One region of the Staphylococcus dromedarii genome, then DNA from elsewhere that is predicted to be linked to it. Evidence: riboswitches for the same ligand, from Rfam matches in the RefSeq annotation. Region 1 holds a riboswitch; each other region holds the start of a gene.
What was found. Region 1 has a riboswitch for S-adenosylmethionine ahead of metK (methionine adenosyltransferase). Riboswitches for the same ligand answer to the same signal wherever they lie in the genome.
Positions count from the first base shown of each region.

Region 2: it holds a riboswitch for S-adenosylmethionine, as region 1 does, so the genes downstream of both, MUA88_RS10500 (O-acetylhomoserine aminocarboxypropyltransferase/cysteine synthase family protein) here and metK (methionine adenosyltransferase) in region 1, are expected to answer to the same signal.
Region 3: it holds a riboswitch for S-adenosylmethionine, as region 1 does, so the genes downstream of both, metX (homoserine O-acetyltransferase MetX) here and metK (methionine adenosyltransferase) in region 1, are expected to answer to the same signal.

Region 1 is NZ_CP094718.1:1,430,847-1,441,346, reverse strand. It holds gene menC (o-succinylbenzoate synthase) at 1-387, shown strand, start outside; gene yidD (membrane protein insertion efficiency factor YidD) at 378-614, opposite strand; gene ytkD (RNA deprotection pyrophosphohydrolase) at 676-1,146, shown strand; gene MUA88_RS07020 (alpha/beta hydrolase family protein) at 1,127-1,897, shown strand; gene pckA (phosphoenolpyruvate carboxykinase (ATP)) at 1,941-3,521, opposite strand; SAM riboswitch class I at 3,780-3,888, shown strand; gene metK (methionine adenosyltransferase) at 4,000-5,205, shown strand; gene MUA88_RS07005 (nuclease-related domain-containing protein) at 5,394-6,305, shown strand; gene MUA88_RS07000 (fluoride efflux transporter FluC) at 6,346-6,696, opposite strand; gene crcB (fluoride efflux transporter CrcB) at 6,693-7,058, opposite strand; gene MUA88_RS06990 (hypothetical protein) at 7,080-7,382, opposite strand; gene MUA88_RS06985 (transaldolase) at 7,549-8,259, shown strand; gene MUA88_RS06980 (hypothetical protein) at 8,366-8,815, shown strand; gene MUA88_RS06975 (hypothetical protein) at 8,812-8,961, opposite strand; gene MUA88_RS06970 (sigma-70 family RNA polymerase sigma factor) at 9,264-9,737, opposite strand; gene MUA88_RS06965 (hypothetical protein) at 9,934-10,155, shown strand; gene sagB (peptidoglycan release complex glucosaminidase SagB) at 10,330-10,500, shown strand, end outside.
Region 2 is NZ_CP094718.1:2,104,088-2,114,587, forward strand. It holds gene MUA88_RS10480 (IS110 family RNA-guided transposase) at 145-1,353, opposite strand; gene fabG (3-oxoacyl-ACP reductase FabG) at 1,643-2,398, opposite strand; gene MUA88_RS10490 (LTA synthase family protein) at 3,074-4,906, opposite strand; gene adcA (zinc ABC transporter substrate-binding lipoprotein AdcA) at 5,281-6,897, opposite strand; gene MUA88_RS10500 (O-acetylhomoserine aminocarboxypropyltransferase/cysteine synthase family protein) at 7,088-8,371, opposite strand; SAM riboswitch class I at 8,481-8,579, opposite strand; gene nrdG (anaerobic ribonucleoside-triphosphate reductase activating protein) at 8,695-9,234, opposite strand; gene nrdD (anaerobic ribonucleoside-triphosphate reductase) at 9,231-10,500, opposite strand, start outside.
Region 3 is NZ_CP094718.1:13,320-23,819, forward strand. It holds gene serS (serine--tRNA ligase) at 1-438, shown strand, start outside; gene MUA88_RS00055 (AzlC family ABC transporter permease) at 704-1,396, shown strand; gene MUA88_RS00060 (AzlD domain-containing protein) at 1,393-1,725, shown strand; SAM riboswitch class I at 1,781-1,883, shown strand; gene metX (homoserine O-acetyltransferase MetX) at 1,954-2,919, shown strand; gene MUA88_RS00070 (DUF2232 domain-containing protein) at 3,150-4,028, shown strand; gene MUA88_RS00075 (DHH family phosphoesterase) at 4,040-6,007, shown strand; gene rplI (50S ribosomal protein L9) at 6,004-6,450, shown strand; gene dnaB (replicative DNA helicase) at 6,556-7,956, shown strand; gene MUA88_RS00090 (adenylosuccinate synthase) at 8,244-9,530, shown strand; gene MUA88_RS00095 (YitT family protein) at 9,693-10,500, opposite strand, start outside.

The DNA of each region.
Region 1 (10,500 bases):
GGACAAGGAATACAGAATATGCCAGCTATTGCGATCGATGAACATGCAACAGATGAAAATGAAATTTTAAATGCTGTTAATCAGTTTGATGTGCAGGTAGTCGTGATCAAACCATTTAGAGTAGGTGGTATTGATCGTGCTTTATCGTTAATTGAGATGCTACACAAACAAGGTGTAACAGTGGTTGTAGGTGGTATGTATGAATTGGGGCTTAGCCGTTACTTTACGGCTTTGGTAAGTCAATACGGTGACTATGCTGGAGATATATCGCCGACAGGTTATTATTTTGAAGAGGATATTGTTGAAAAGTCAGGAAGTTTAAACAACGGGCGATTGCATTTTGAACCACCTGTTGTTAAACAATCTATGTTAAAGCGTTATTTATGATCATGTTTGTCTTTCTTTAATGGTACGGGATCAAACCCACCTTTATGAAAAGGATGACATCGTAAAATACGATTGATGGCCAACCAACTTCCTTTAAGTGCACCGTGTACTTGAATGGCTTCTACAGCATAATTCGAACATGTTGGATAAAAGCGACATGACGGCGGTGTAAGAGGTGAAATAAATCGCTGATAGAAACGAATACATTTAATAAATAAAGTTTTCATGCAATGGCCTCCATATGAATGATTAGAGATATTGTAACATAGAATGAAGGGAGATTGGATTGTGGAGTTTATAGATGCGACAAATCAACGTGTGACATTAAAATTTTGTGCACAACATGACGTGGCTGATGGGGATCATGTACTAGCGTTACCGATTTATAATCGGCAATTGTTAATGACGGACCATCAAGTTCGAGGCATAGAGTTTCCGGGTGGTAAGTGTGAAGCAGGGGAAACGAGTGAAGATGCACTACAGCGAGAATTATATGAAGAAACAGGGGCAACCATTGAAACATTTTATTACATCGCACAATATACGGTTCATGCACAACCAACTTCATTCAAAAAAGATGTCTATGTAGTGATTGTGAAGGACATTGAGAAAAAATCAAATTACTTAGAGACGAATGGTCCAATCACTGTATCTCATATTGATGAAATTCCTGACAATAAAAAAAGTACTTTATTATCTGATGAGGCGATATTAGTTTGTGTAGAAAGGATGGTGTCACTTGGATTTTATCAGTTATAAACGTATGCCAGCAGATATTGGTTCTCATCGTGTTGAAGAGGTCCAATATGAAGCGGATGGTGTGCTTGTTCGTGGTTTGTTAGTCACACCAGTGGAACCAATAAACCGTATCGTTGTATACCTTCGTGGTGGAAAGGGACAAGTAGGTCGTGTCCGATTGGGTAGAATGTTACAGTTTACCAATGAGTCTACACTTGTATTTGCGCCTTATTATCGTGGGAATAACGGCAGTCATGGACGTGATGCGTTTGCAGGTGATGATCTACAAGATGTGATTGCTGGTGTGGCTATTCTTAAAGAAATGTATCCAGATACCCCAGTTCATCTAATTGGTTTCTCACGTGGGGGTATTCAAGGCTTGTTAACGTTTCAAGCTGTCAATGCGACGAGTTACATTATTTGGGGTGGTGTTTCTGATATACGTCTTATGTATGAAGAACGTGTTGATTTGAGAGGCATGTTACGTCGGATGGTAGGTCATCCTAAAAAGCATCCAGAAGCCTATCAACAACGCGATGCACTGAGTATCATTGACCACACTGCGCCACCGATTCTCATTGTACATGGGGGTTTGGATGAACAAGTAGGGATTCACCAAGCTTATCACTTAGCTAATCATTTAGAAGAAAAAAGGGCACGCTATGAGACATATTATCAAATGTTGGAAGGGCATGTACCAAGACCGGATGCATTAGCTGAGGTTTTAGAACACATTCAAAATTGGATGAATAAAGTTGAAGGAAAAGATTAAAAAAAAGAGAGACAATCGCATTGTCTCTCTTTTTTGGATGTTATTAGCCTTTGAAACCACCAGTTTGTTGTAATTGTTGTGTTTCTTCGCCAAATTTTTTGAAGTTTTCACGGAAACGTTCAATTAAGTCAGTTGCTTGTTTGTCATAGGCATCTTTATCATGCCACGCATTTTTAGGTTGTAAGATTGTTGTTGGTACGCCTTCGATTTCAGTTGGAATGCTCAAACCAAAAATCTCATCTTCTTCAAATGTACTATTTTTCAGTGAACCATTGATGGCACTGTTAACCATTTTACGTGTATATTTCAATTCGATACGGTTACCTTTACCATATACGCCACCAGTCCAACCAGTGTTCACTAAGTATACGTCTACTTCATGTTTATCGATTAAGTCACCAAGTAAGTCTGCATAAACTTTCGCATTTAATGGAAGGAAAGGTGCGCCGAAACATGTAGAGAATGATGGTTGTGGCTCAGTAATGCCACGTTCAGTTCCTGCAAGTTTAGATGTGAAACCACTTAAGAAGTGATACATCGCTTGATCTTTGCTTAACTTAGAAATCGGTGGTAATACACCGAAAGCATCGGCAGTTAAGAAAATAATTGTGTTTGGATGTGATGCTTTTGATGGTACAACAATATTATCAATATGTTCGATAGGATATGCTGCACGTGTATTTTCTGTATATTTATTATCATCAAAGTCAATGTAACCATGTTCATCAACAACCAAGTTTTCTAGTACTGTACCATAACGGATGGCATCAAAAATTTGTGGTTCTTTTTCAGCTGATAAGTTGATTGCTTTCGCATAGCAACCACCTTCAATATTAAATACACCATTTTCGTTCCAACCGTGTTCGTCATCACCGATTAACTTACGATCAGGGTCAGCTGATAATGTTGTTTTACCAGTACCAGATAAACCGAAGAATAAAGCAACATCGCCTTTGCGGCCTACGTTTGCAGAACAGTGCATACTCATGATGTCACGTTTTGGTAATAGGTAGTTCATGACAGAGAAGATAGATTTTTTCATTTCTCCAGCGTATTCAGTACCACCAATTAAGACTGTTTTATGTTTGAATGATACGATAACGAATGTTTCTGAACGTGTGCCATCTTTTTCAGGATCAGCTTTAAATGTTGGTGCAGAGATAATAGTGAAGTCTGCTTTTATTTTTTCTGCTTCGCTTTTTGAGTTCGGACGAATAAACATGTTTTGTGCGAACAGGTTGTGCCATGCAAATTCGTTCACGACAGTTAACTTAAGTTGGGAATCTTTATCGCTACCAGCATAGCCATTAAATACGAATACTTCATCTTTTGCATCTAAGTATTCTAAAACTTGATGGTAAAGATTTAAAAATTTATCTTCTGAAATGGCTTGGTTTACAGTACCCCAGTCGATGTCATCGATGACTTGTGGATTATTGACGATGTACTTGTCTTTTGGAGAACGCCCCGTATATTCTCCAGTTTTTGCGTTAATCGCCCCAAGTTCTGTCAATTCTGCCTCATTGCGACTTAAAATCTTATTATAAAGTTCAGTTTTTGTAAGTTGCAGATGAGAAGTAGGTTTGTCAATTAATGCATTCAATGCACTTGTATCAAATGACATGATGAATCCCTCCAATAGTTTGTTCTTTAATGTAAGCCTTTACAATTAAAAAGTATAACATATTTAGCACATAATCCCCACAAAAAATCCAAAAAAATGTCATATGTTTTTGAGTAATTTTATAGTGGATTTTTATTTGTATTTAGCGAGAATTATCGCTTTTTGACGGCGCTTTCATTATAATTGTAATTCTATATTCAAATAGATTTATGAAATTGACATGCGCACAAAACTTATGTAATATAAAAGCAACGGATTCTCTTATCCTGAGTGGTGGAGGGACATGGACCCAATGAAACCCAGCAACCTCTTTTTAACGAAGAAAGGTGCCAAACCGTTTGCAGGTGATGAACCTGAACGATAAGAGCGAATGGACGTTGAGCCTTCACTCTATGTATGTGCTGTAGTGGTGAAAGGCTCTTTTTATTTGAGCTCAGATAAAGAGAGTGTTCGTAATCTATTTTTAAAGGAGCATATTATGACAAATAATAAACGATTATTTACTTCAGAATCAGTAACTGAAGGTCATCCGGATAAGATTGCTGACCAAATTTCAGATGCAATACTTGATGAGATTTTAAAAGGAGATTCCCACGCACGTGTTGCTTGTGAAACAACAGTAACAACTGGGATGGCACTGATTGCAGGTGAGATATCTACGTCGACATATGTTGATATCCCTAAAGTAGTACGAGAAACAGTTAAGGAGATTGGATATACACGTGCCAAGTATGGTTATGATTATAAAACAATGTCCGTTTTAACTGCGATAGACGAACAGTCTCCAGATATTGCACAAGGTGTAGATCGTGCATTGGAATATCGAAATGCTTCTAATGATGAAGTGTTAAATATTGGTGCAGGTGACCAAGGACTAATGTTTGGTTACGCGACAAATGAAACAGATTCATTTATGCCACTACCAATTGACTTATCACATAAATTAGCAAAACGTCTCACTGATGTTAGAAAAGATGGAACATTGGATTACTTACGTCCAGACGGTAAAGTTCAAGTGACGGTTGAATACGATGAAAATGATCAACCCAAACGTATTGATACGATTGTTATTTCTTCACAACACCATGAAGAAGTTGAACTTGAACAAATTCAACGTGACATTAAGGAACATGTAATTTATCCAATCGTACCTGAAGCATTATTAGATGATAAAACAAAATTCTTCATTAATCCTACTGGCCGATTTGTGATTGGTGGACCACAAGGTGATGCAGGATTAACTGGAAGAAAAATAATTGTTGATACGTACGGTGGTTATGCACGTCACGGTGGAGGTGCATTCTCTGGTAAGGATCCTACAAAAGTAGACCGTTCTGCAGCGTATGCTGCACGTTATGTTGCCAAAAATATTGTTGCAGCAGGATTTGCTGAAAAATGCGAGGTACAGTTAGCGTATGCAATTGGTGTCGCACAACCAGTTTCTATCGCCATTGACACATTTGGAACAGGAACAGTCCCAGAAGAAGCGTTAATTCAAGCAGTAAGTGAACACTTTGATTTGAGACCAGCGGGTATTATTCAAATGCTAGACTTACAACGTCCTATCTATAAACAGACTGCTGCATATGGACATTTTGGTCGTACAGATGTTGAGTTACCATGGGAGAACACGGATAAAGTGGGTGTATTAAAAGAAGCTGTTCATGCACAAACAGCTAAATAAATCACTTATGATTGATGTATATTTAAAGATACAGATTAATGGTGTTCAAAGGTAAGGGTTTCGGTAGAACTGAAACGATCTCTATGAAAATAATATAGTAATTTTGCGAGCAGTTTGGTTCTGCTAAAATCTTTAGTGTTTTTACCGCAATCAACGTATAAATGTAAATAAAAGAAAGGATTTTAAATATGACACAGTTTGGCCCGATGGAAATAGGCTTATTTGTTGCTGTAGGTATTGCAATCATATGTTTTATTTTATTCTTGATTGCGCTTAATCGAAAAAAGAAAGCACAGGAAAGATATGAAACACAATACAAAGAAAAAGAAGAACAGTTAACAAAGTCACATGAAGAAGAGTTAGAAAAAATTCGTATTGAAAAGAAAAAAGCAGAAACGCAACATAAAGAAGATTACCAAACAATGGTTTCTTCTAAAAACAGAGAAATCGATGCGTTGAAGTTATTTTCAAACAATAGTAGTGAATATGTTACAGATATGCGTTTATTAGGTATTCGTGAACGTTTAGTCAAAGAGAAACGTATTCGACCAGAAGATATGCACATCATGGCCAACATTTTTATGCCAACTGATGATTTGAATGATATTACACGTATTAGTCATTTAGTCCTTACACGTACGGGATTGTATATCATCGATTCTCAATTGTTAAAAGGGCATGTCTATCAAGGTGTGACGCGCAATCAGTTTGAAGAAAACCCAATGATGGCACAAGTTTTCAAAACACTGCAATTAGACGAAACGACATCTCAAACGATTGTATTGGATGAAAGTGATGATCAAGCACATCAACTTTCTATCGTTGATTATTCTAAGCATATTGAACGCCTTGAAGCGGTGGCGGCTAAGTTACAACATCAACTTAATGATAAATATACACCAACACCGATTTTATACTTCAACCCAAAACATGATGGTGATGTGACATTATCAAGTTATGCACCACAAAGTAAAACAAAGGTACTTGTTGGACCTGAACAACTGAATGAATTCTTTAACAAATATGTATTCCATGGTCGTATTCAATATGATGTGAATGATTTGCAAGCAATTATGGATGAAATTGAATCTTATAATTAATCAAAAAACCTGTATGCCAATTTTAAGGCATGCAGGTTTTTTATAATATTTGTGTTCCAATATAGCAGCTAATAAAACAACCGAAAAATTGTAAGAGGCTATAACAGCCAAATTGTATCCATTGACGCTTTTTGAGTTGCTGAACAAGATCAAGTTGGAAAGTAGAAAATGTTGTGAATCCTCCTAAAATACCAGTAATAAATAAACTGTATAACGGCATTGTGGTGATGAACACACCACCTAGAAATCCAATAAGACAACTTCCTAACAAATTAATTAAACTTGTTGCGACAGGGAATGGTGTTTTCACATAATGGTTAATTATATCAGTTAGCATGGCACGCAAGGTAGCACCCATACCACCACCTAGCAGTATTAGAAGTATTGTCATGATGCTGCCACTCCTAAACGATATCCCCAAAAGCAACTTATCAGGCCACCGATATAACTCAACAATCCATAGAAAATGAGTATTACCCATGATTGTGTATCAAATAGTTGTATCAATTCATATTGGAAAGTTGAAAATGTTGTCAGCGCCCCGATGAAACCAGTTGTTAGTCCTTTTTTTATGTGCGGATGCGTTGTGAGAAGTCGCAATGTTGTTGCAGTGAAAAAGCCCATTAAAAAGGCGCCTAATAAATTAGCTACAAATGTACCGATTGGAAGTGAGTACATTTGTGGCAAAAAAGATAAAGTATATCTCAACAAGGCCCCAAAACTACCACCGATAAATATCATAAAATATTTCAAGAATCTCTGCCTCATTCCTTATTAAATAATGCCAAATGTATGGATTGCAGCAATTAAATGAATCAATAGTACAATAAGAAGCAGCCATGGAAGAAATTTTGCTGCACGATGAATCCAACTTCTCTTTTCAGGTAAATGTTTAATGGATTTATCAGCAAAGCGAATGGCGAAGATAAGAATCAGTGCATTAATGACACTGCTCACAATAATAATTTTAATAATTGAGTCAAAATGATGATTTAAAATAGGATTCTGAGCATTAAAATAAAAGCTTGCTAATATTAATAATATGGTTAAGTAGAAATATTTTTTCGATTTAGACATGTGACTGCCTCCTTTATGATCGCTTGTAATAATAGCATATTTATGAACTAAGAATAAAGGTTTAGCGTATTTTTATTATTTAATTAAAGCTTAAAAATAGCTTTTAATGAGGTAAAATGTTATAACTAAAATAAATAAAATGTATCAATCATTAGGAGGCAAATTTATGACTGAATTAAAAGTACAAGTATTTGCTGATGGTGCAGACATCGAACAGATGAAACAAGCATATCAGAATAAAGAAGTAGACGGATTCACAACGAACCCGAGTTTAATGGCTAAAGCAGGGGTTAAAGATTATACTGCCTTCGCACAAGATGTTGTCAAAGCAATTCCAGATGCTTCAATTTCATTCGAAGTTTTCGGTGACGATATGGAAACAATGGAAAAAGAAGCTAAAGTGATTCAGCAATTTGGTGAAAATATTTTTGTTAAAATTCCAATTGTTAACACAAAAGGTGAATCGATGTTACCATTGATTGAAAAGTTATCAGCACAAGGTGTTAAATTAAATGTCACTGCAGTTTATACAATCGAACAAGTACAAGCGATTACAGATGCAGTTACAGAGGGTGTTGAAACATATGTCTCTGTATTCGCAGGACGTATTGCAGATACAGGTGTTGATCCTCTACCACTTATGAAAGAGTCAGTTCGCATCACGCACAGCAAAAAAGGCGTGCAATTATTATGGGCAAGCTGCCGTGAGTTATTTAATGTCATTCAAGCAGACGAAATCGGTGCAGACATTATTACTTGTCCAGCTGATGTCGTGAAAAAAGTTTCGAATATCGGTCGTGATATTGAATCATTATCTGTTGATACGGTTAAAGGATTTGCGAAAGATATTCAAGCGTCTGGTTTAAGTATTTTATAAATTGAAATGGGAACGACGTGTACCTATGAAATATCAAATTGGTACTTGTCGCTCCCGTTTTTTTATGTGATGATTGACTTTAAAGAATAGAGACAAGGAGTAAGAAATGGAACATAAGATATATAAATATAAAGTGGAAAAGCAATTATGGTACTTGAATCGCAAAGAGAAATCAAAACTTGCTGAATTACTGAGTGAAGAACATATTGCTGATATTCAAAACAAATTTAAAACACCTGGGAGATTTGCGAGTTTTTATTTAAAAGAACATGTCTTTAAGGATAAAGTTGTCGATTCTAGTCATTTATTCATGACCTTATTAGGACTGTTTATTACAAACATCCTTTTACTAGGTGTTTTAATTACAGGTATGTTGCTAAGTTTAAATGCGGCAAATTACTTTATTAATCCACAAGTATCACTTTCAACATTGACAGTTATTGCTGCATTATTAGGTGGTGTATTATTAATGGTAGGTGCCATAGTCATGATGAAGGTAGCAAATGCATTCTTTACGAAGCGTTTAGTTGAATATAAATATAATAAGGTAAACTAAATATCTGATAGTTGTGAGAGGATTTGAGCAGCTTTCCATTGTTTTAAACATACAGCTATTGGATAAGGAACGGTAATGCGATGGTTGTGTTTAAATACAATGATTGTTTCAGATTGTTGTGAAGTCATGCCTACTACACGGGGCATATTGATGATATATTGGATGGGCGCACGATGTGATTGTAAAGGACATAAAATAAGGCGTGGGGAAATGTATATTGGCGTGAGATGATGTGTCCCTAGATGTTGATGTATGAGTTCTTTTTGAGTGTAACCGTGCTTATTGTGAGATTTTAAAATGTGTTTTATTAGTTTAGAAAGTGTTATAGACGTATGTGTTTGATGCGTTAAAAAATATAAATCTAGATTTTGATTTGAATGTTGTGATGTTTTAATATAAAGCAATGATTCAAAAGCCATATTTGAATATGAATGCACAGTGTATCCTCCTAGTATTCGGTAAAGTAAGATTGTCGTAAAGCTTTGAGGGTCGCTTTTTTATAGTTTTTAATAGATGAGGTTGAACGATTTAACCGTGCTGCTATTTCTACTTGAGTATAGCCACGTAAGTAAAGTAAAAGCCAGTGACGATGTGTATAAGGGAGTTTTAATGCCCATTGCTGAATGGAAAATAATAAGTCGTTATCATGTGTTTTTTGAAGTGGTATGTCTGCGGTATCTAATGATTCTATTTGAGGAGAACGATTGGATTGTCGTAAGAGGTCAATCAGATAATATCTGAGGCGATAAGTGATATAAGAATGAAATTTTGTATCTCGTGAGGCGTCAAAAGAGACATGTAGTTCCCATAATTTTATCAGTAAAAGTTGATAAAATTCATCATAATGATAGCGAATATGAAAAGAATGTAGCAAGTAGTGAATATACTTGTGATAGCGTTCGAAAGTGTCATTAAAGTTCATAAAGTGAGTCTCCTTCCATCTTTTTGACCGGTCACAGTATTTCTATCATAAGTTCAAGATTGTTGCATATGTTGATATATGGTATTTTATGTTTTAAACATTGATTATTACCAATAAATAAGCGTAAAATGGTAAGAAATGATGCATTTCAAATGAATTTGTTATTTTTAATATATCAATTGATGGGGGAATCGTAATGGATTACGAACATTTCAACTTAGTACACTTTTTTGCACGCAACGAAGATTTAGATAAGATTCGTGATAATGCAGATTTTATTATGATCAATAACATTCAACGAGAAATGATGTACCGTGATGGGGATGTAGAAGGTACTGTTGATTTGACAAAGTATTATTATAAAAGCCGTTCACAAGCGATGAGTTATATTCTAATGGATTATCAACGACCATTGTAATTTACAAAAAACCGTTATCCTATAGAACAGTGTATGCATAAAGTTACATAGATATTACTGTTCTTTTATTTATCTGTAACATCACTTAAATAGAATTGTGAAAAATATAAGATAATGGTAAAATTTGAGTTCGAGTGTGAAATCATTATAAGTACATTCTGAAGAGGTGTGTCGATGAAGCAACATAACAAAAGTTCAATCATTGTGATTGTGGGGCTTTTGGTTATCACTGTTTTAGCAGCTTATACTTTTTTCAATATGATAAAGGATCAGATTTTCTTTGAATCAGTTGACCAAGTCGAATCAGTGGAAACATTAAATGTAACATTAGAAGAAGCCGCAAAA
Region 2 (10,500 bases), 670 kb from region 1:
GAAGGAGCTGAGCACTATGTCCCAGCTCCATTCCTACGATTAGTCAAGCACTTTATTTAAGTGAGTGCTAAAAAAGGCATCACTAAATAAACCTATGTTAGTAAAAAATTTTTGGAATGTGTTATTATGATGGTAGATAGGTTATCAGTGCGGTGACATTCGATAATCGTATTCTTTATTGTTAATAACTAAGTGATGAATAGTTTTTAACAGCTTGTTCACACAAGCAATAACTGCAGTCTTATGGCCTTTTCCATAAGGCTGTTCTTTTAATTTATAATAGTAATCAACAATGTGGTTGGCATATAGTCTTTGTACTTTCAACATGTTTTGTACAATGATGTAAAATAATGACCTTGCACGTTTATTTCCTCGCTTATTTATTTTGTCTTTGTAATGTGTTTTTCCTGATTGATATCTTTTTATATCAATACCAATATAAGCATTCAGCTGTTTATGAGAAGTGAAAGCACGTATATCACCTAGTTCTCCAATTACCATAGCTGCAGTTAACTCTCCAATACCTGGAATAGATGTTAATATTTTAAATTCATCAAGTGTTTGAGCTAAGTCAATAAGTTGAGTTTGAATGGCTAATTGTCTTTCCATTGAATTAAGTAAATCATCAATTGTGTAGATGAGTTTATCTACGAAGAATGAATCAGCGGGTACTGATGGATAACTTTCATTCGTATAAGAAACTAACTTCTCCACATATGAATTTACCTTTTTGTCTGACAATCGTTTATTAGTACTATTAGCGATTAGCTCTTTCAATTTTGATACATTATTAACATCTACATAATCTGGATGTGGAAATAGCTTCGCAACTCTCAACGCGATTTTAGAGTATCTGTCTTTAAATAAAATTTGTAGTTCTGGAAAGGTCATATCTAATAACTGAATCAATGTACTTTTTAAGTATGTCATTTGATTAGAAAGTTCTTCATAATATCTTGTCACTTCTCTTATTTTGATGTGAATATCTTTTATCATATTTTGAGATGGTTGCTTATTATAATGCTTCGCAAGATTTGCCAACTTATGAGCATCTGATTTATCTGTTTTCCATGTTCTAAGTGTATTTGTCATTAACTTAGACTCTAACGGATTCACTATACTGTAAGGGATGTAATTTTCATTACAGAATCTTTCTAGCGGTTTGGAATATATACCTGTTGATTCAAGAAGGATATAAATCCCTGCATATTGTTTTACATAATTCAATAGATTTTCAAAGCCGCTTTTATTATGAATTAATTCAAACTCGTCTATAAAAGTTTCGTTTGAATAATGTGCAATAAAGCTTTTCCCTTTCCCTACATCGATACCAAAATATTCGATATAAATCACTCCTATTCTTTTTATCTAAGAAGCTTTAACTTCACTGACCCTTATTTTTTTCACTTTCCCATACACGATCTCACTGGACCCAACATACTAAAATCGAATTAATAAGGAGAGTGAAGTTCTCCAGTTTTTTATACGGATTCGTTGACCCTCGGAGCTGTTCGGAGTACTTCTCTCTACTACTATTCCATAAACTCAAATAATGCGCTATTGGCAAATTTTAGTAAATAAAAAAGTAGTGAAGTTACCTACCGTCGTAGATTTCTTCACCACTAATCTTAGTATGTTTTTTTTAAATAATCGCATCTGGTTCTTCTGGTAAGATTTGTCCACCATCAATAACCAGACTTTGTCCTGTTATAAACTTCGCAAGTGGACTAGCGAAAAATGCTACGGCATATCCAATATCCACAGGCTCTCCTAGTTCATGTGTTGGAATAATTTTACGTGTACCTTCCAAATACGCTTCACCTTGCGCCTTCAATCCATCAGTTAACACATTGCCCGGCTGTACCGCATTAATTGTGACACCATACTTCGCATATTCCAAAGCAGCACTGCGCATAAAGCCTAGTTGCCCTGCTTTTGTTGCTCCATAATGCGCCCAACCTGGATAGCCTGTGATTGGACCTGTCACAGAAGACGTTAATACCACACGACCATAGCCTTGTTCTTTCATTATAGAAAGTACCGCTTGTGTCACAAGGAATGTCCCTTTTAAGTTCACATTTTGAATGTAGTCCCAATCATCCTCTGTCATCTTTTCAATCGCTATTTGTGGGTAGACACCTGTATTTGCAGCTAAGATATCAATACGTCCGTGCTTTTCAACAATTTCCTTTACAACTGTTTCTACACCAGACTTATCTGTCACATCTAACTGGTAAAACTCACCGTTCACGGTCTCAGCCGTCTGTTCGCCTGCCTCACTATCAATATCACCAATCACGACCTTGGCACCTGCTTGTGCGAGTGCTTCTACAATCCCTTTACCAATTCCATTTGCGCCACCTGTAACAAATGCTACTTGATCTGATAATTGAATCATAAAAATGTCCACCTTTCTAAATGTTCTTATTTATCTTATCCCCTAAAATTTAAAAGTTAGACAAGAAAATAACGACAATTCGATGACGAAACATTTAAAAAGTATCCTGTGACAAATTATCTTTAAAGAGGAACTACAATAAAATCATTGATTGTAAATGTTTATGATTTCTATAGTATTCTCAAAGTTTTTAAAAACATATTTTCACTTCAGACATCTACTGACGCTATACTTATTTCCACATCGAAAACAGGAGCTGAGCACCATGTCTCAACTCCTGTTTTTCTACATCATTCTCTCCATACTACTATCACGAAATAATTATTTTATCGCCAACATGTCAACTATTGTAATCTGACAGGATAGGAGATGTTTGACTACAATCGTAATATACGCTGCTCGCACCAATTATCGTTGGTATAGCTCTCGCGACTTACAAGTATTGATTAAGTAGTCGCAAGCGTTGATGACTATTAACTTGCCGCACTAGTAGATGGCATCACGTCTTTGATTGTAACTGTGATATATATCATATATTACACAATTACAGTATAACGGGAAAATAGATTTTAAGTCAATAACTATGTTGTAATAACGTTTTCTACCCTTCTTCATTCTGAACATTAACCAGTATTCACTACCTATTTTCTCGTTTTAAAACATGTATCAATTTGATTATTGTTCAACTTTTTGCTTGCCAGAACCACGTTCGTCAACAAACTGTTTCGTATAGTAGTTGCTGTTTACGCTGATTTCATGGTCAAATTTTTTGAGTCCATCTCGCTCTATCAGTGTCGGCGTATCTGAGAATAAATCTGTTCCTAATCCAAGACGATCTCCTTTAATCTCTACGCCCATACTCGATAGAATCGTTGGGAACATATCTAATGGTGCGAATTGGCGATTCTGCACTTTTTTAGGTTCATTTGCAGGGTTGATAATTAAATTGAAAATATCACGTTTGTAATCTGGATCAAAATGCTTAAAGAACTTCTTATCCATGCTCAGGTGATCCCCAGTAATCACAATTGTCGTATTTTCATAGTAAGGGTGTTGTTGCAACCAGCGTACAAACTCTACAGCTTCAGACGTCGAATACGCAATGACATTTGCATATTGATTGTCTCGTGGTGTTGGCGTATTTTTAGATACATAACCATCCGGGAAATGTGTGTCCGCTGTTTCCATTGTAAAGTTGAATGGCTTCCCTGTTTGTGACAACCGTGTAATTTCTTGTTTCGCAAAGTCATACAGCTTATCATCTTCAAAGCCCCACCAAACTTTGTAGTCTTTTGGAATATAGCCGTTCTCACGCGCGTATTTCCAATCCCAAATATTAAAATCTCCATGTGATTTGAAGTAAGTTGTCAGACCTCCGAAGTCAGCATTGGCACCAAACATAATCGTTTGTTCATATCCTTCCTCATGCAGAATATCGCCTATACCACGAGCACCTGGTAAGAAGTAACCCGACTTACCATAACTATTTCCATTCATTGGAATTTTGAGTGGGAGACCCATCCCCATATTTACCATTCCAGCTACAGACCAGCTTGAACCGTATTGATGTGGACCACCAAATGGATCGTTTGAATCAGAAAAATGAACACCTTCTTTTGACAATGACGTTAACTCAGGCATAAGGTTTTCATCCATATGGCCACCTAAGTCTTTTGATAAATAAGAGTTCTCAACAGATTCTAAATAGATATGCACTAAGTTTCGTTTCTTTTCAGGGAATTGATACTGTTCAGCTGTAGGTGCCACATAATTTTTCTTAATGTATTGTGAATCTTTCGCATATGCTTCATATACTTCGACTAAGCGTAGTTTTTGTGTACCATACGTCACACCTGATATTAAAACAACAACAGCAACGACTAATAATAGAGCTCTCATTGTCGTACGTTTCAGCAGAGTGCGTTGGTTCTGACTGATCATATCATAACGGTTATACACAACTAAAATGAATAACGGTATTACCAAACATAATGCTGTTAAGATTGGGGTACGAATGATTTCATCAACCATCCCGTCCGACGTCCCTTTGATTGGTGACTTGAGATTGAATAAGAACTGCTCAGGGGTAATATTACCAAAATATCCGATAAACCAATTTGCAAAAAAGACAGTTAGTAAGCCTATTAATGCAAGTAGCATCGTGAAGACTTTAAATACGACATCAAGCTTTTGACGTTTGACACCTGTTTCACGAAATTGAATCAACGTTTGGCGCTGTATAAAATATTTTATACACAACCATACAATCCCAACGAGTAATGCCACGCCGATATAATAGACAGCAAATATGGTTGTATACGTTGCACTTCCTACGCTATCGGGACGTCGTAGTAAAAATACGAATATGCCAAGTGATATGATATTAATTGTGATCACATAAAAAATAAGTTTAAAAAAGAGGTGTCGTAGTGATTGTTGCTGCTTTAAAAGCAATACATCCATAACCGTTACGAGTCCCCCTACTAAAAGATAAATAACCCACTGCATGTAATGTGAATACCTCCTGTTGTCTAAATAATCATTTTTATTTTACGTTGTCTTCTCCATCTTGTCACTTACTTTTATAACAAAATAATTAAGTAAAACATTCCGATATTTCTCAAAAAGAAAAACAGTCTATTCTGATCATTTTTGAAGGTTTGAGCTTCATTGACATTGCTCTCTCAAAAGCAATTAGCCTTTATTTTTAGTGGATTTTATATATCATAGTACATAGGCGCATCATGTCTCCTCTCGATTTTTTGTTTGGTCACTTAAAATGATAGAGGCATGAGCATTTTTTATATCCAAATAATTTACAGCGAGAACCCCATAAAAAACACCCCTAATAGTCGCCTATCAGGGGTGTTCTCATTTCAATATTAGTGTGCTAACATTTCATCTTTTACTTCTTCTTTAGAAAGGTCAGCAGGGTAGTATGTTGGCCAGTTGTCTAATTCTTTTAAGACTTTATCACGGTCGTTACCCATAAAGATATGGTAATGACCTGTTTTAACCGGTGCAATGTTGTGGTCACTGAATTGTACATATTTCGGTAAGTCTTTAGAAGCTTCACCGTCTAACTTGAATGTGTAACGAACACCACGGTTACCACCTTCATAGTCTAAGATATCTTTACCATCATATTTGTACGTACCTGTTACAGATTTACCATTTCTTGTGAATGTAATTGTGTCATCTGTAATTTTGATGTTTTCAATGTCTGTTTTGTAACCAACATCATAGTACTCTTTATATTCTTTTGCTGATTTGTCACCTTTTTCTTCAGCTTTATGTTCGAATACTTCATCTAATGTACCATCTTTTAATAATGGGTATACTGATTGCCATTCACCTGCGTAGTCTGATAACTCACGGTCTTTCACTTGGCTATCTTTGAAGTAACCGTCTTGAATTGCTTTTGAGTGTTTGTCAGCAGCTTTTTCATCTTCAACTTTGATCTTATCGTTTAATGCTTTTTCAATGTTTTTGATGTTTTCTTCCATTAATGTTTGGTAAGTTGCATCTTTCGCTTGATCTTTAGATACAGATTCCATGTTGTTGAATTTCAATGGTTTTGCATCTGTTTCTTTACGGATTGTGTCTGTTACTTTGTTCGCAACATTTTCTTCGTATAAGATGTATTTCGCACCAGTTTCATTGATTTCATCTACAATTTTAGTTAATTCTTTTTGTGATGGATCTTCAGCATTCAAGCTTTGAACACCTTTTTGAACGAAACCATAGCGATCTGCTAAGTAACCAAGAGATTCGTGTGATACGAATACTGCATGACCATCATGACCTTCTGTTGCTTTTTCCATTTTGTTATCAAGCTTGTCTAAATCTTTTAATAACTTGTCAGCATTTTCTTTGTATTCTTTTTTGTTTTCTGGGTCACGTTTACTTAAGTCATCACGGATTGCTTTTACAAATTCTTCATCCATATTTGGATCTAACCATACGTGTGGATCGTAACCACCATGGTGATGATGTGCATGACCGTGCTCATCTGACTCATGATCATGTCCTTCTGCTTCATGATCGTGATCTTCACCTTCATGGTCGTGATCATGCTCTTCGCCTTCATCTCCATGTTCATGTTGGTCTGTTAATAATTCTGACTTATCAAGTGACTCCTCAAGAGATAACTTGTGGTCATCTTTTTTAATTGCGCCAGCTACTTTTTTAGCGACTGGGTCTAAATTATCGCCTGTGTATACGAATACATCTGATTTACTTGCGTTAATAATATCTTTTTGTGATGGTTCGAAACTATGTAAGTCCGTACCTTTAGGGTAAATAGATTTTACATCAACGTGTTCCCCACCAATTTGTTCAACAAATGATTGAAGTGGATAAACTGTTGTTGTTACTTTCATTTTGTCGCCTGAGCCTGAAGCTGATTTATTATCTTTATTGTCATCAGACTGACCACATGCTACTAATAACGAGCTTGCAAGTGCTGCCGTCGCTACTACTTTTAAACTTTTCTTCATTTATTGGACGCCTTCCTTCAAATAGTAATCATTACGATTAAAATTATACATGAGACTAGACAAATGTGCAATGACGTTTTTATTAATTTGTCAACTTATTTTATAGCAATAAGATAAAAAAATAGAGTCACTTTAGAAATCCTGTATAGGAAATGACTCCAAAGTGACCCATATATATATATTATTGATATTATTTTTGAATGGCTTCAAAACCACGTTCTAAGTCAGCAATAATATCATTGATATGTTCTATTCCGATAGACAAGCGTATTGTTTCTGGCTCAATACCTGCTGCACGTTGTTCTTCTTCTGTTAATTGTTGATGTGTTGTAGATGCTGGATGAATCACTAGTGACTTCGCATCTCCTACATTTGCGAGTAATGAGAAGAGTTCTAAACCTTCGATGAACTGTTTACCCGCTTCATAACCACCTTTAACGCCAAATGTAAAGATAGACCCTGCCCCTTTTGGTAAATAACGTTGTTTATTTTCATAGTATTCATTTGATTCTAAGCCAGCGTATTTTACCCATGCAACTTGATCATGCGCCTCTAAGTAACGCGCTACTTTTTCAGCATTTTCAACATGGCGTTCAAGGCGAAGTGATAACGTCTCCAATCCTTGTGTTAATAAAAAGGCATTGAACGGTGACAAGGCTGCACCTGTATCACGTAAGAGTGTTGTACGGATTTTGAAAGCTAACGCCGCTTCACCAAAAGCATCTTTGAATACAAGACCGTGGTATGACGGATCTGGTTCTGTTAATCCTGGGAACTTGCCATTATCCCAGTCAAAGTTACCGGCATCTACAATAACACCACCCATAGACGTGCCATGTCCACCAATAAATTTTGTAGCGGAGTGGACAACAATATTCGCACCATGTTCAATTGGACGGAATAAATAAGGAGAGGCAAATGTATTATCCACGATTAACACAATACCATGTTGTTTTGTCACAGACGCTAGGGCATCAAAGTCATCAATGTTACCCTCTGGATTACCGATTGTTTCTACAAAAAGACCTTTTGTATTCGGACGAATCGCCGCTTCAATATTCTCCGTTTTTGTTGTATCAACTAATGTCACTTCGATACCAAACTTAGGAAGTGTATGACTGAATAACGTATGTGTTCCACCATATAACTTATCACTCGCAACGATATGATCTCCGTTTTGTGCAACAGCTTGAATTGCATATGTAATAGCGGCCATACCTGATGCCACAGCGACACCTGCCACACCACCTTCTAATTCAGCAACACGTGTTTCTAACACAGCAGTCGTTGGGTTCGTTAATCGTGTATAAATGTTCCCAACTTCTTCTAAACCAAAGAGGCGTCCCGCATGTCCTGTATCGTCAAATGTAAATGATGTCGTTTGATAAATGGGTAATGCACGTGAATGAGTCGTCGCATCCACCTCTTGTCCTGCATGTAATTGTAATGTTTCAAACTCAAATGATTCTGTCATTCTTATTCCCTCCTCAATAAAATAAAAAGCACACAGAGACATCTCAACGTGTATCAAGATATCCCTGTGTGCATCTATAGATATAATCTTTATTTGATCAAACCATAAAGCCTTATCTCTCAGGTTTATGTACCTGCAGGAATTAGCACCTAACTAAATAGGTTGCCTGGTTTCATAGGGCCTGTCCCTTCACCAATCTTGATAAGAAATATTCATTGTAATGTGTTGCTTTTAAGTGTAAAGCTATAATATATCAGAAAATTTCGAAAGTCAACCGGTGACACTTAATTTCTGATCAATCTCTTCCACTTTTAAACCGAAAATCATTCCACATATATCGCGTGACTCATAGATTGCGTTTCAGCATACGTCGGAATATGAATGACTCGTTGATTGAGTGATCCTCGATATGCAAGATTTGGACGATATAATTTCTGAACAAACATCCCATCTACAAGGACATCAACTTCTTGTAAAAGGGCTGTGCGTTCATCATTTTGATGCCATAAATATTCCAGTTGATAACCTGTCCATACCCAAATATCTTTCGTACGACCAAAACATTCACGGAACGCCCGAATCAGCGGTGCAATGACAGCTAAGTTACAAAATGGTTCACCGCCGAGTATACTCAATCCTGAGATATACGATGGGGTACATGCTTCCATTACTTCGGATATAATTTCATCCGTAAAAGGTTCACCATAGCGAAAATGTTGGGCTGCGACATTATAACAGCCTGGACAGTGAAAAGGGCAGCCCGATACATACAAGCTACAGCGAACCCCTTCTCCATCCACAAAACTATGCGTTTCTATTTTTGCGATATAACCAGACCCTTGAATGACTGATCCCAGCTTCATGACTTGGGCACCTTCATATGTTTGACACGTGCACAAATTTCTTTATGGCGTCCTTCAATCGTTGGGCGCTGTACCGGGTTTCCAAGGTAGCCACACGTTCTCTTCACAACATCCACTGTTTCGGGATTCTGATTGCCACAATTTGGGCAGCGATAACCCGTATCTGTCGTATCAAAGTCACCTTCAAAGCCACAGTCATAACAGTGATCAATTGGAATATTCGTTCCTAAATAGCTCACACGATCATATGAATAGTCCCATACCGCTTCCAACGCCTTTTTATTATGGTCCAACTTCGGATATTCACAATAATGGATATAACCGCCACTCGCATAATGCGGATAGTCTTGTTCAAAGTCCAATTTTTCAAAAGGCGTCACATCTTTACGCACATCATAATGGAAAGAATTTTGATAATAACCTTTTTCCGTTACATCTGGAATTGACCCAAATTTCTCGTGATCAATACGGCAAAAGCGATCGGTCAATGATTCACTCGGTGTACTGTAAATACTAAACCAAACGTCATGCTTTTCTGTCCAAACATGTTGATAGTCACGCATCGCCTTTAAAATATCAATTGTAAATGCTTTGGCCTCTGGATTCGTCTCCCAATCAGGTCCATAGAAAACAGTCGCCACTTCATAAAGTCCAATATACCCCATAGAAATCGTTGCACGTTGATGCTTAAAAAGCGTAAATACCTCATCCTGTTCTTCCAAACGATATTTAAATGCGCCATGCTTATATAATATTGGTGCATTATTCGGTTCTGCTTGTTTCACACGTTCAATACGAAATGCAAGCGCATCATGTAACACCGCCATGCGCTCATTAAAAATGGTCCAGAAACGGTCCTTGTCACCCTTCGATTCAAGCGCAATACGTGGTAAATTCAACGTGACAACCCCTAAGTTACAACGACCACTATTCTCATATTCTCCTTGTTCATTTTGCCAAGCGGGTAAGAATGATCGACATCCCATTGGCGCTTTAAAGTCCCCTAAAAGTTCAACCGTTTTATCATAATTCAAAATATCCGGATACATCCGTTTCATCGAACATTCTAACGCCAATTGTTTCACATCATAGTTTGGATCTGTTGGGGCAAAATTCACACCCTTTTTAATAGAAAAAACAAGTTTTGGGAAAATAGCTGTAATACGATCTTTTCCCAATCCTTTAATACGTGTTTGTAGGATCGCTTGTTGAATTTTTCGACTCATCTCATCCGTCCCTAATCCAAAACCAAATGTCACAAATGGC
Region 3 (10,500 bases), 780 kb from region 1:
AATAAAGTAGAAATGGTTCGCATTGAAAAACCAGAAGACTCTTGGAATGCATTAGAAGAAATGACTGGCAATGCAGAAGCAATTCTTGAAGAATTAGGTTTACCATATCGTCGCGTTATTTTATGTACAGGTGATATCGGATTCGGTTCAACAAAAACATACGACTTAGAAGTATGGTTACCAAGCTATAATGACTATAAAGAAATCAGCTCTTGCTCAAACTGCATGGACTTCCAAGCGCGTCGTGCGAACATCCGCTTCAAACGCGACAAAGATTCAAAACCAGAATATGTACACACATTAAATGGTTCTGGTTTAGCAGTAGGACGTACATTTGCTGCAATTGTTGAAAACTATCAAAACGAAGATGGTTCTATTACAATTCCAGAAGCACTTGTACCATTTATGGGTGGACAAACAGTTATCGAACCAAAATAATAGATTATTAAATAAAGGTGCTATAAAGTGGGAATATTTTCTCACGATATAGCACCTTTTTTAGAATTTTACAGAGCAAAACACTACTTTTAAGACGTCTTTCATAGTTTTGTTATCAGAATATTTTGTTATAATTTAACGTTGATATGACAACGTTTATAGACTTCGGTGTGTGTGAAGTCACTATGACGTAAGTCTAACTCTATAGAATTCATTCGTATTTTGTAATACAATAAATTTAATTTTTATGAAGGGGGTTAACGGCATGTCATATCAGACATTTAAACAAGGTGTAAAAGATTGTATTCCTACTTTGCTAGGCTATGCTGGAATTGGTTTTTCATTCGGTGTGGTAGGTATTACGTCTGGATTTAATATATTTGAGATTGCCTTATTATCTATTTTAATCTATGCCGGTGCTGCACAATTTATCGTCATTGCATTAATGGTTGTCCATACACCTGTGTGGGTAATTGTATTGACGGCACTAATTGTGAATAGCCGAATGTTCTTATTGAGTATGACATTAGCGCCCTCTTTCAAGCATGAAACGTTAGGCCATCGTATTGGTATTGGAACATTGCTGACAGATGAGACATTTGGTGTGGCTATCACCCCCTACTCGAGAGGGGAGATAATTGGGCGTAACTGGATGTATGGCTTAAACATCACAGCGTATCTCTTTTGGATATTGACGACCATCCTTGGTGCGGCATTAGGTGACTTTGTCAGTCAACCAGAAATGTTTGGTTTAGACTACGCAATCATAGCAATGTTTGTTTTCTTAGCTGCTGCACAATTAGAGGGCGTACATAAATCAAAGATACGTCTGTACTTATTACTTATCTTGGTTGTGATTGTCTTAATGTTGGTGTTAAGTCTATTTATGCCTTCTTACCTTGCTATTATGATTGCATCGATATTAACCGCAACATTAGGGATGGTGATTGAACAATGACAACATTTTATTTTTTGAGCGCGGTTGTGTTATCAGGTCTTGTGACATTGTTAGTACGCATCTTACCGCTAATCATGATCTCGAGACTCGAGCTATCAGAGAAGTTTATTAAATGGCTTTCTTTCATCCCAATCACATTATTTACAGCACTTGTTGTTGACGGTTTGATACAGCAACAAGATGGCCAGTTTGGATATACCATCAATTGGACGTTTCTCATTGCGTTGGCACCTACTATCTTGGTTGCCTTACGTACACGTAGTTTAACAATGACTGTCATCATAGGGATGATAACAGTCGCAATATTAAGAGTCATGATAGGGGCTTGATGTTGTCTGATTGGATAAAATGGTGTATCATAACACTTAATTTAAAACATATAAAAACTTATTGAGAGAAGCTGAGGGATTTGGCCCGTTGACGCTTCAGCAACCACTTATATATGAGAACGGTGCTACAACCAACGATTGAAGTCGAATGATAAGTCATCCTATAAATCTAGACTGTATCGTTGTTGGCTCAATGATGCAGTTTTTAATTTTATAGGAGGGCGAACAATGAGTAACTATATAGTAGACACGTTGCATTTAGGTGCATTTACAACAGAATCTGGTGAAACGATTCAAGATTTACAGCTGCGATATGAATATGTTGGCTACAAAGGACAGCCGCTTGTGCTTGTTTGTCATGCACTCACTGGAAATCATTTAACGTATGGAACAGATGAGCAACCGGGGTGGTGGCGAGAAATTATTGATGGTGGCTATATGCCATTTCATGATTATCAGTTTTTAACATTCAATGTCATCGGTAGTCCGTTTGGTTCAAGTTCACGTGCAAATGACCCACATTTTCCAGAACATCTGACAATGCGTGATATTGTGAGAGCTATTGAATTGGGTGTGAAAGCATTGGGTTATTCAGAAATTGATATTCTAATCGGAGCGTCACTCGGTGGTATGCAAGTCATGGAGTTGCTGTACAATCGACAATTTCATGTGAAGAAAGCTGTCATTTTAGCCGCAACAGCTAAGACGTCTTCATACAGCCGTGCATTTAATGAAATTGCACGTCAGGTGATTCATTTAGGTGGAACAGAGGGTCTGAGTATTGCGCGACAACTTGGTTTCCTTACGTACCGATCATCTAAAAGTTATGAGTCAAGATTTACACCTGATGAGGTTGTTTCATATCAGAAATATCAAGGGGATAAGTTTAAGTCAACATTCCATTTAGAGAGCTATTTAACACTGCTGGACGTCTTAGATAGTCATGATATTTATCGTGGGCGAGATGATGTGAGTGCTGTATTTCGTATGCTAGACACGAAAGTATTAACGATTGGTTTTGTTGATGACCTTTTATATCCAGATGATCAAGTGGAAGCGGTAGGCCAACATTTCCGTTACCATCGTCATTTCTTTGTACCTGATAATGTCGGACATGATGGCTTCCTTCTTAATTTTAATGATTGGGCACCTTATCTCTACCATTTCTTAAAAGTCTCTCGTTTTCGTCGCTAAATTTAGACGGATATCGCACATTTTGTTATAATCAAAGGAATGAGAAAAGAAGGGTTAAGGTTTTGGGGGATATATATAATTAACAAGACAAAGACGCTCTTTTCCACAACAACTTTAGCAGTGCAATCTCAAGTCATTGTATTCGTACTGCAAAGTTTGTAAAATAATCGATAAAGAAATAAATTAGTTTGGAAGTGGCGTTATTGTTTTCAAAAATACAGTTTAAACCAATGTTGCTATGTACACTTGCATGGCTATTGGTCATCTTAGCGATATACTTCATGCCCGCATTGGGATTGATTGTCGCATTGTTTGCAACACTCCCAGGGATTATATTATGGCACCGTTCCTTATATTCATTCGGATTCAGTGTCTTCATTACATTTATTATTGCGACATTAACAGGCAGCGTCATGATCATGAGTTTTATGATGATTGTTTTCGTAATCAGTGCATTGATTGGTCGCCTGTTACAGGAACGTGCCTCAAAAGAGCGCATCCTATACCTAACAACAATCGTATCAAGCATATTGACGTTAGGTTTAATGATGATTTTACAAAGTATTCAACAATTACCTTATGCACATGAATTGTTAGAACCATATCAAGCAGTGGTTGATCAAGCCATTGCTCTACAAGATTTAGATGAAGCATCACAAGAGGTGCTAAACGCATCTGTACAACAACTTGCCATTCAGATGCCAGGTCTTATTGTCATCGCATTGGCATTGTTCATGTTTTTAACGTTAGTGATTATTTGTCCTATTTTACGCAAGTTTAAGATTGCGACACCGGTTTTTAGACCGCTGTATCTATGGCAAATGAATCGTTCAGTCTTCTTTATTTATGCGATTGCATTGTTAGTAGGTATGACAACAGAACCTGCGACAACAATGAACAGTATCAGCGTGAACTTTCAAATTGTCCTCGGATTTTTACTTGTAATTCAAGGTTTGAGCTTTATCCATTATATATGTGTGGTAAACCGACTACATATTAGTTTGACGATTGTATTTGTCATGTTAGGTGTAATGTTTTATCCTTTAACACGTATACTTGGATTGCTAGATATAGGTTTAAATTTAAAAGGTATGATAAATAAACGATAAGAGGTGACAAAATGAATCGTCATGCTATAAAGAAAGCATTGATCATTCCATTTGTATTGATGACACTTGCTGCCTTGATAAGTGTGGGTGTCTTAGTAATCTTTAACAAGATGTTTGCACTTATTGCAGGATTGGGGTTATTCGTTGTACTTATCATTTGTGCCATACTTCTGAGACGTGTATATCAACATTTTGATGGTTACATTGACCAACTGAGCGGTAAGATTTCAGCTGGAAGTGATAGAGCAGTCAAGACGATGCCGATGGGACTGATCGTATTAGACGAAGCAGAGCAAATTGAATGGGTCAATCCATTTATGACTGAGCGTATTGAGCGCAATGTAATATCAGATCCGATCAATGAAGTGTACCCAAATATTTTAAAGCAATTAGAAAAAGCAAAAGAAATTGAATATCAAGACGGTCCGTATGCATATCGTGTGAAATATTCAGAAGAAGAAAAAATTCTTTATTTCCTAGATATGACAGAAGAAACGGAAATACGACAAGAATATGAAGACCAACAACCGATTATTGCCACATTATTCTTGGATAACTATGATGAAATTACACAAAATATGAATGACACACAACGTTCTGAAATCAATGCGATGGTGACGCGTGTGATTAGTCGTTGGGCTCAGAGACATAACGTTTACTTCAAGCGTTATAGCTCAGACCAATTTGTCGCATATTTGAATAGACGAATTTTACGTGAAATTGAAGAAAGTAAATTTGATATTTTGAGTGAATTGCGTGAGAAGAGTAGTGGTTATCGTGCACAGCTGACGTTCAGTATTGGCGTCGGGGAAGGCTCAGAAAACTTAATTGACCTTGGTGAACTATCACAGTCAGGTTTAGACTTAGCGTTAGGACGTGGTGGAGACCAAGTTGCGATTAAAAATATCAATGGTAATGTGCGTTTCTATGGCGGTAAGACTGACCCGATGGAAAAACGTACCCGTGTACGTGCACGTGTTATTTCACATGCGTTGAAGGATATCTTACTTGAAGGCGATAAAGTGATTGTGATGGGGCATAAGCGACCAGACCTAGATGCGATTGGCGCAGCGATTGGTGTCACACGCTTTGCGATGATGAATAACTTGGATGCGTATGTTGTATTAAATGAGTCAGATATTGATCCAACGTTACAACGTGTGATGGATGAAATCAACGAAAAGCCAGAGCTGAAAGAACGCTTCATCACATCAGATGATGCATGGAATATGATGACGTCTAAAACAACATTAGTCGTTGTCGATACACATAAACCAGAAATGGTGATTGATGAAAATATTTTAAATAAAGCAAACCGTAAAGTAGTGATCGACCACCATCGTCGAGGAGAAAGTTTTATTTCAAATCCACTTCTCGTGTATATGGAGCCGTATGCAAGCTCAACTGCAGAGCTCGTAACAGAGTTGCTTGAATACCAACCAACAGAACAGCGACTTACACGACTTGAATCAACTGTGATGTACGCAGGTATTATTGTGGATACGCGTAACTTTACATTGCGTACAGGTTCTCGTACATTTGATGCGGCAAGCTACTTGCGTGCCCATGGTGCAGATACAATTCTTACACAGCATTTCTTAAAAGATGATATTGAAACTTACATCAATCGTTCAGAATTAATTCGTACAGTAGATTTACAAGATAACGGTATTGCAATTGCCCACGGCGCAGATGACAAAAAATATCACCCTGTTACAGTGGCACAAGCAGCTGATGAATTATTAAGTTTAGATGGTGTAGATGCCTCTTATGTTGTTGCAAGACGCGAAGATGACCTTGTAGGTATGTCTGCCCGATCACTTGGTGGCTTTAATGTTCAATTAACAATGGAAGCACTTGGTGGTGGTGGTCATCTGACAAATGCAGCGACACAGATTAAAGATGTAACAGTAGAAGAAGCGATTGAACAATTGAAAGTTGCAATTGCGGAACAAATAGATAGGAGTGACGAATCATGAAAGTAATTTTTACACAAGACGTAAAAGGTAAAGGTAAAAAAGGCGAAATTAAAAATGTACCAGTAGGTTATGCGAATAACTTCTTAATCAAAAATGGTTATGCTGTTGAAGCGACACCTGGTAACTTAAAACAATTAGAACAAAAAAATAAGCGTATCGAAAAAGAAAAGCAACAAGAATTTGAAGATGCTAAAGCGTTAAAAGAAAAGTTAGAAACACTTGAAGTAGAAGTAAAAGCGAAGTCAGGTGAGGGCGGTAAGTTGTTCGGTTCAATCAGTACAAAACAAATTGCTGAATCCCTAAATAAACAACACGGTATTAAACTTGATAAACGTAAAATGGACTTAGCAAACGGCATCCATGCGTTAGGTTATACGAACGTACCTGTGAAGTTACACAAAGATGTAGAGGGTACAATTCGTGTTCATACAGTAGAACAATAAAAAAAGCGTGATGGAGCGTGTTTAAAGGCTGGGGCATCAGAGACATGTTCCAGCCTTAAAATATGAGTAAAAGTATGCCCAATAAAGTTAAAGGAGGCGGATGGCATGGATGGTATGTTTGACCATAATCAAATGCCACATAGTCATGAAGCGGAACAATCTGTACTAGGTGCGATATTTTTAGATCCTGAACTGATCTCAACGACACAAGAGATATTAGTGCCTGAATCTTTTTATCGTGCGCCGCATCAACATATTTTCCGTGCTATGATGCACTTAAATGAAGACGGCAATGATATCGATATCGTGACAGTATTGGATCGCCTGACCCAAGATGGTGTTGTGAATGAAGCGGGAGGTGTACAATATTTAGCTGAGATTACATCTAGCGTTCCGACAACGCGAAATATTGAATATTATACAAATGTCGTTTTTAAACACGCAATGAAGCGTAAATTAATCCATACAGCAGATAGTATCGCAAGTGATGGGTACAATGATGAGTTAGATTTGGACACGATCCTAAACGATGCAGAACGACGTATCTTAGAACTTTCAAATGTACGTGAAAGTGATGGCTTTAAAGATATCCGTGATGTCTTAGGACAAGTGTATGAGAATGCGGAAGAACTCGATCAAAATAGCGGACAAACACCAGGTATTCCAACTGGATATCGTGATCTCGATCAGATGACAGCAGGTTTTAACCGCAACGACTTAATTATTCTAGCAGCCCGTCCATCAGTCGGTAAGACTGCCTTCGCACTTAACATTGCACAAAAAGTTGCGACACATGAAGACAATTATACAGTGGGTATCTTCTCGCTCGAGATGGGTGCTGATCAGTTAGCCACACGTATGATCTGTAGTTCAGGGAATGTGGATTCTAACCGCTTGAGAACGGGGACGATGACGGAAGAAGACTGGAATCGTTTTACCGTAGCAGTCGGTAAGCTTTCTCGTACTAAAATCTTTATTGATGATACGCCGGGTATTCGTATTACAGATATTCGCTCAAAATGTCGACGCTTAAAGCAAGAGCACGGACTTGATATGATTGTGATTGACTACTTACAATTGATACAAGGAAGCGGTTCTAGAGCTTCAGACAACCGTCAACAAGAAGTCTCTGAAATCTCACGTATGTTAAAAGCCATCGCGCGTGAACTCGAATGTCCTGTCATTGCACTTAGTCAGCTCTCACGTGGCGTAGAGCAACGACAAGATAAGCGACCAATGATGAGTGATATTCGTGAATCAGGGTCTATCGAGCAAGATGCGGATATCGTAGCCTTCTTATATCGTGATGATTATTATAATCGCGGTGATGGTGAAGATGATGATGACGATACGAGTTTTGAACCACAAACGAATGATGAAAATGGTGAAATTGAAATTATTATCGCCAAGCAGCGTAACGGCCCAACAGGTACTGTGAAGCTACACTTTATGAAACAATACAATAAATTTACAGATATTGATTATGCGCATGCAGAAATGGCATAAAAAAATTAACGTCCTTAAAACCGTACTTTAAAACCTTTTTAAAATTTTAAGTACGGTTTTTGTATTGTATTTACACACTATTTTTAAATTAAGTTAGGATTTTGGATGGATCTAAAAATTGCAAAAACCCCTTGTAATATGCGTGATTGATAGTGTTGAGAGGAGTCATATCATCAGATATCAAAGTGCATGATCACCTAAAATGAATGTTCGTTTTTTCATTTGCATTCGTGTGAAGTTATTGGTAGAATACATTTGGTTAATTGAGAAAACTTGGAGGTGCTCTTATGTCATCAATCGTAGTAGTTGGGACACAATGGGGAGACGAAGGTAAAGGTAAAATTACAGACTTTTTAGCGGAACAAGCAGATGTGATCACACGTTTTTCAGGTGGAAATAACGCAGGTCATACAATCAAGTTTGACGGTGAAACATACAAATTGCACTTAGTACCATCTGGTATTTTCTATAAAGATAAATTATCAGTGATTGGTAACGGTGTGGTAGTAGATCCAGTTGCAATTTTAAAAGAATTAGACGCTTTGAACGAACGTGGTATCGCGACAGATAACTTGCGCATTTCAAACCGTGCGCATGTGATTTTACCATATCACCTAATGCAAGATGAGCTTGAAGAAGCACGTCGTGGTGATAACAAAATCGGTACAACGAAAAAAGGTATTGGCCCAGCATACGTAGACAAAGCACAACGTATTGGTATCCGTATGGCTGATCTTTTAGACAAAGAAGTATTTGAAGCACGTTTAAAAGAAAACTTAGCTTATAAAAACGATTATTTCAAAGGTATGTTCAATGCAGAAGCACCTGCATTTGAAGAAATTTTTGAAGAATACTACGCAGCAGGTCAACGCCTTGCACCATACGTAACAGATACAGCCAAAGTATTGGATGATGCATTTGTTGCGGATGAGCGTGTCCTATTTGAAGGCGCACAAGGTGTCATGTTAGACATCGACCACGGAACATATCCATTTGTTACATCAAGTAACCCTATCGCAGGTAACGTAACAGTGGGTGCTGGTGTGGGTCCAACAAATGTTTCAAAAGTTGTGGGTGTATGTAAAGCGTACACATCTCGTGTAGGTGATGGTCCATTCCCAACAGAATTATTTGATGAAGATGGTCACCACATTCGTGAAGTTGGCCGTGAATACGGTACAACAACAGGACGTCCACGTCGTGTAGGTTGGTTCGACTCAGTTGTATTACGTCACTCTCGTCGTGTGAGTGGTATTACAGATTTATCAATCAACTCAATCGACGTCTTAACTGGTTTAGATACAGTGAAAATCTGTACAGCATACGAGTTAGATGGCAAAGAGATCACAGAGTACCCAGCAAACTTAAATGATTTAAAACGTTGTAAGCCAATCTTTGAAGAGTTACCAGGTTGGAAAGAAGATATCACAAATGTACGTACATTAGATGAATTACCTGATAATGCACGACGTTACTTAGAACGTATTTCTGAATTATGTAACGTACACATTTCTATCTTCTCAGTAGGTCCAGACCGTAACCAAACAAATGTTGTAGAACAATTATGGGTATAATTAAATAAAAAGGGTAGACTGCCGGTAACACTTCCGGGTAGACTAACTCTTCATAAAAAGCCTAAGACACCACTTGTCTTAGGCTTTTTATATTAAAAAAATCTATTTACATATTTAGGACTTAAGCGACTTAAGTGATAAATATGTAAATAGATTGCACATTTAGTGAATATCACGTTTTTTGTGATTACCACCACGTACTTCGGATACATTACCAATAGAAAGAAACGCACGCTCATCAATTTCCATTACAATATCTTTGAGCTTTGCTTCTTCTAAACGTGTGATAACACAGAAGATAACACGTTTATCTTCGCCAGTATAAGCACCTTCACCTTTTAAATAAGTGACACCACGACCGAGACGAGAGTTAATTGCTTCACCAATGTCTTTATAAGCATCACTGATCACCCAAACAGATTTCGATTCGTCAAAGCCAAGTAATACCGTATCAATCATTTTTGATGCGATAAAGTATGCGACAACACTAAAAAGTGCATTCTCCCATGTGAAGACAAAGCCAGCTGCACCAAAGATGAAGAAGTTAATAATCATCACGATTTCTCCAACTGAAAATGGGACTTTGTTTTGTACGAGAATGGATAGTATTTCTGTACCGTCTAATGATCCGCCATATCTTAGGACGATTCCGACACCAATCCCAAGCACAGCACCACCAAAAATGGTTACTAGAAACTTATCTTCAATGAGTGGATCAATTGGATGAAGTAAAATCGTTGAAAGAGATAATACTGTAATGGCATAAATTGTAGAAATCGCAAAGGTCTTACCGATTTGTTTATAACCTAAAAAGAAAAACGGTAGGTTTAGAATAAAGATAAAAGCCCCCAGCTTAATCCCAGATAAGTGGGATAAAATAATTGAGATACCGACAATGCCACCATCAAGTAATTGATTTGGAACGAGAAAGAGTTCTAATGCGACACCCATCAGTACGGCACCCAGTGTG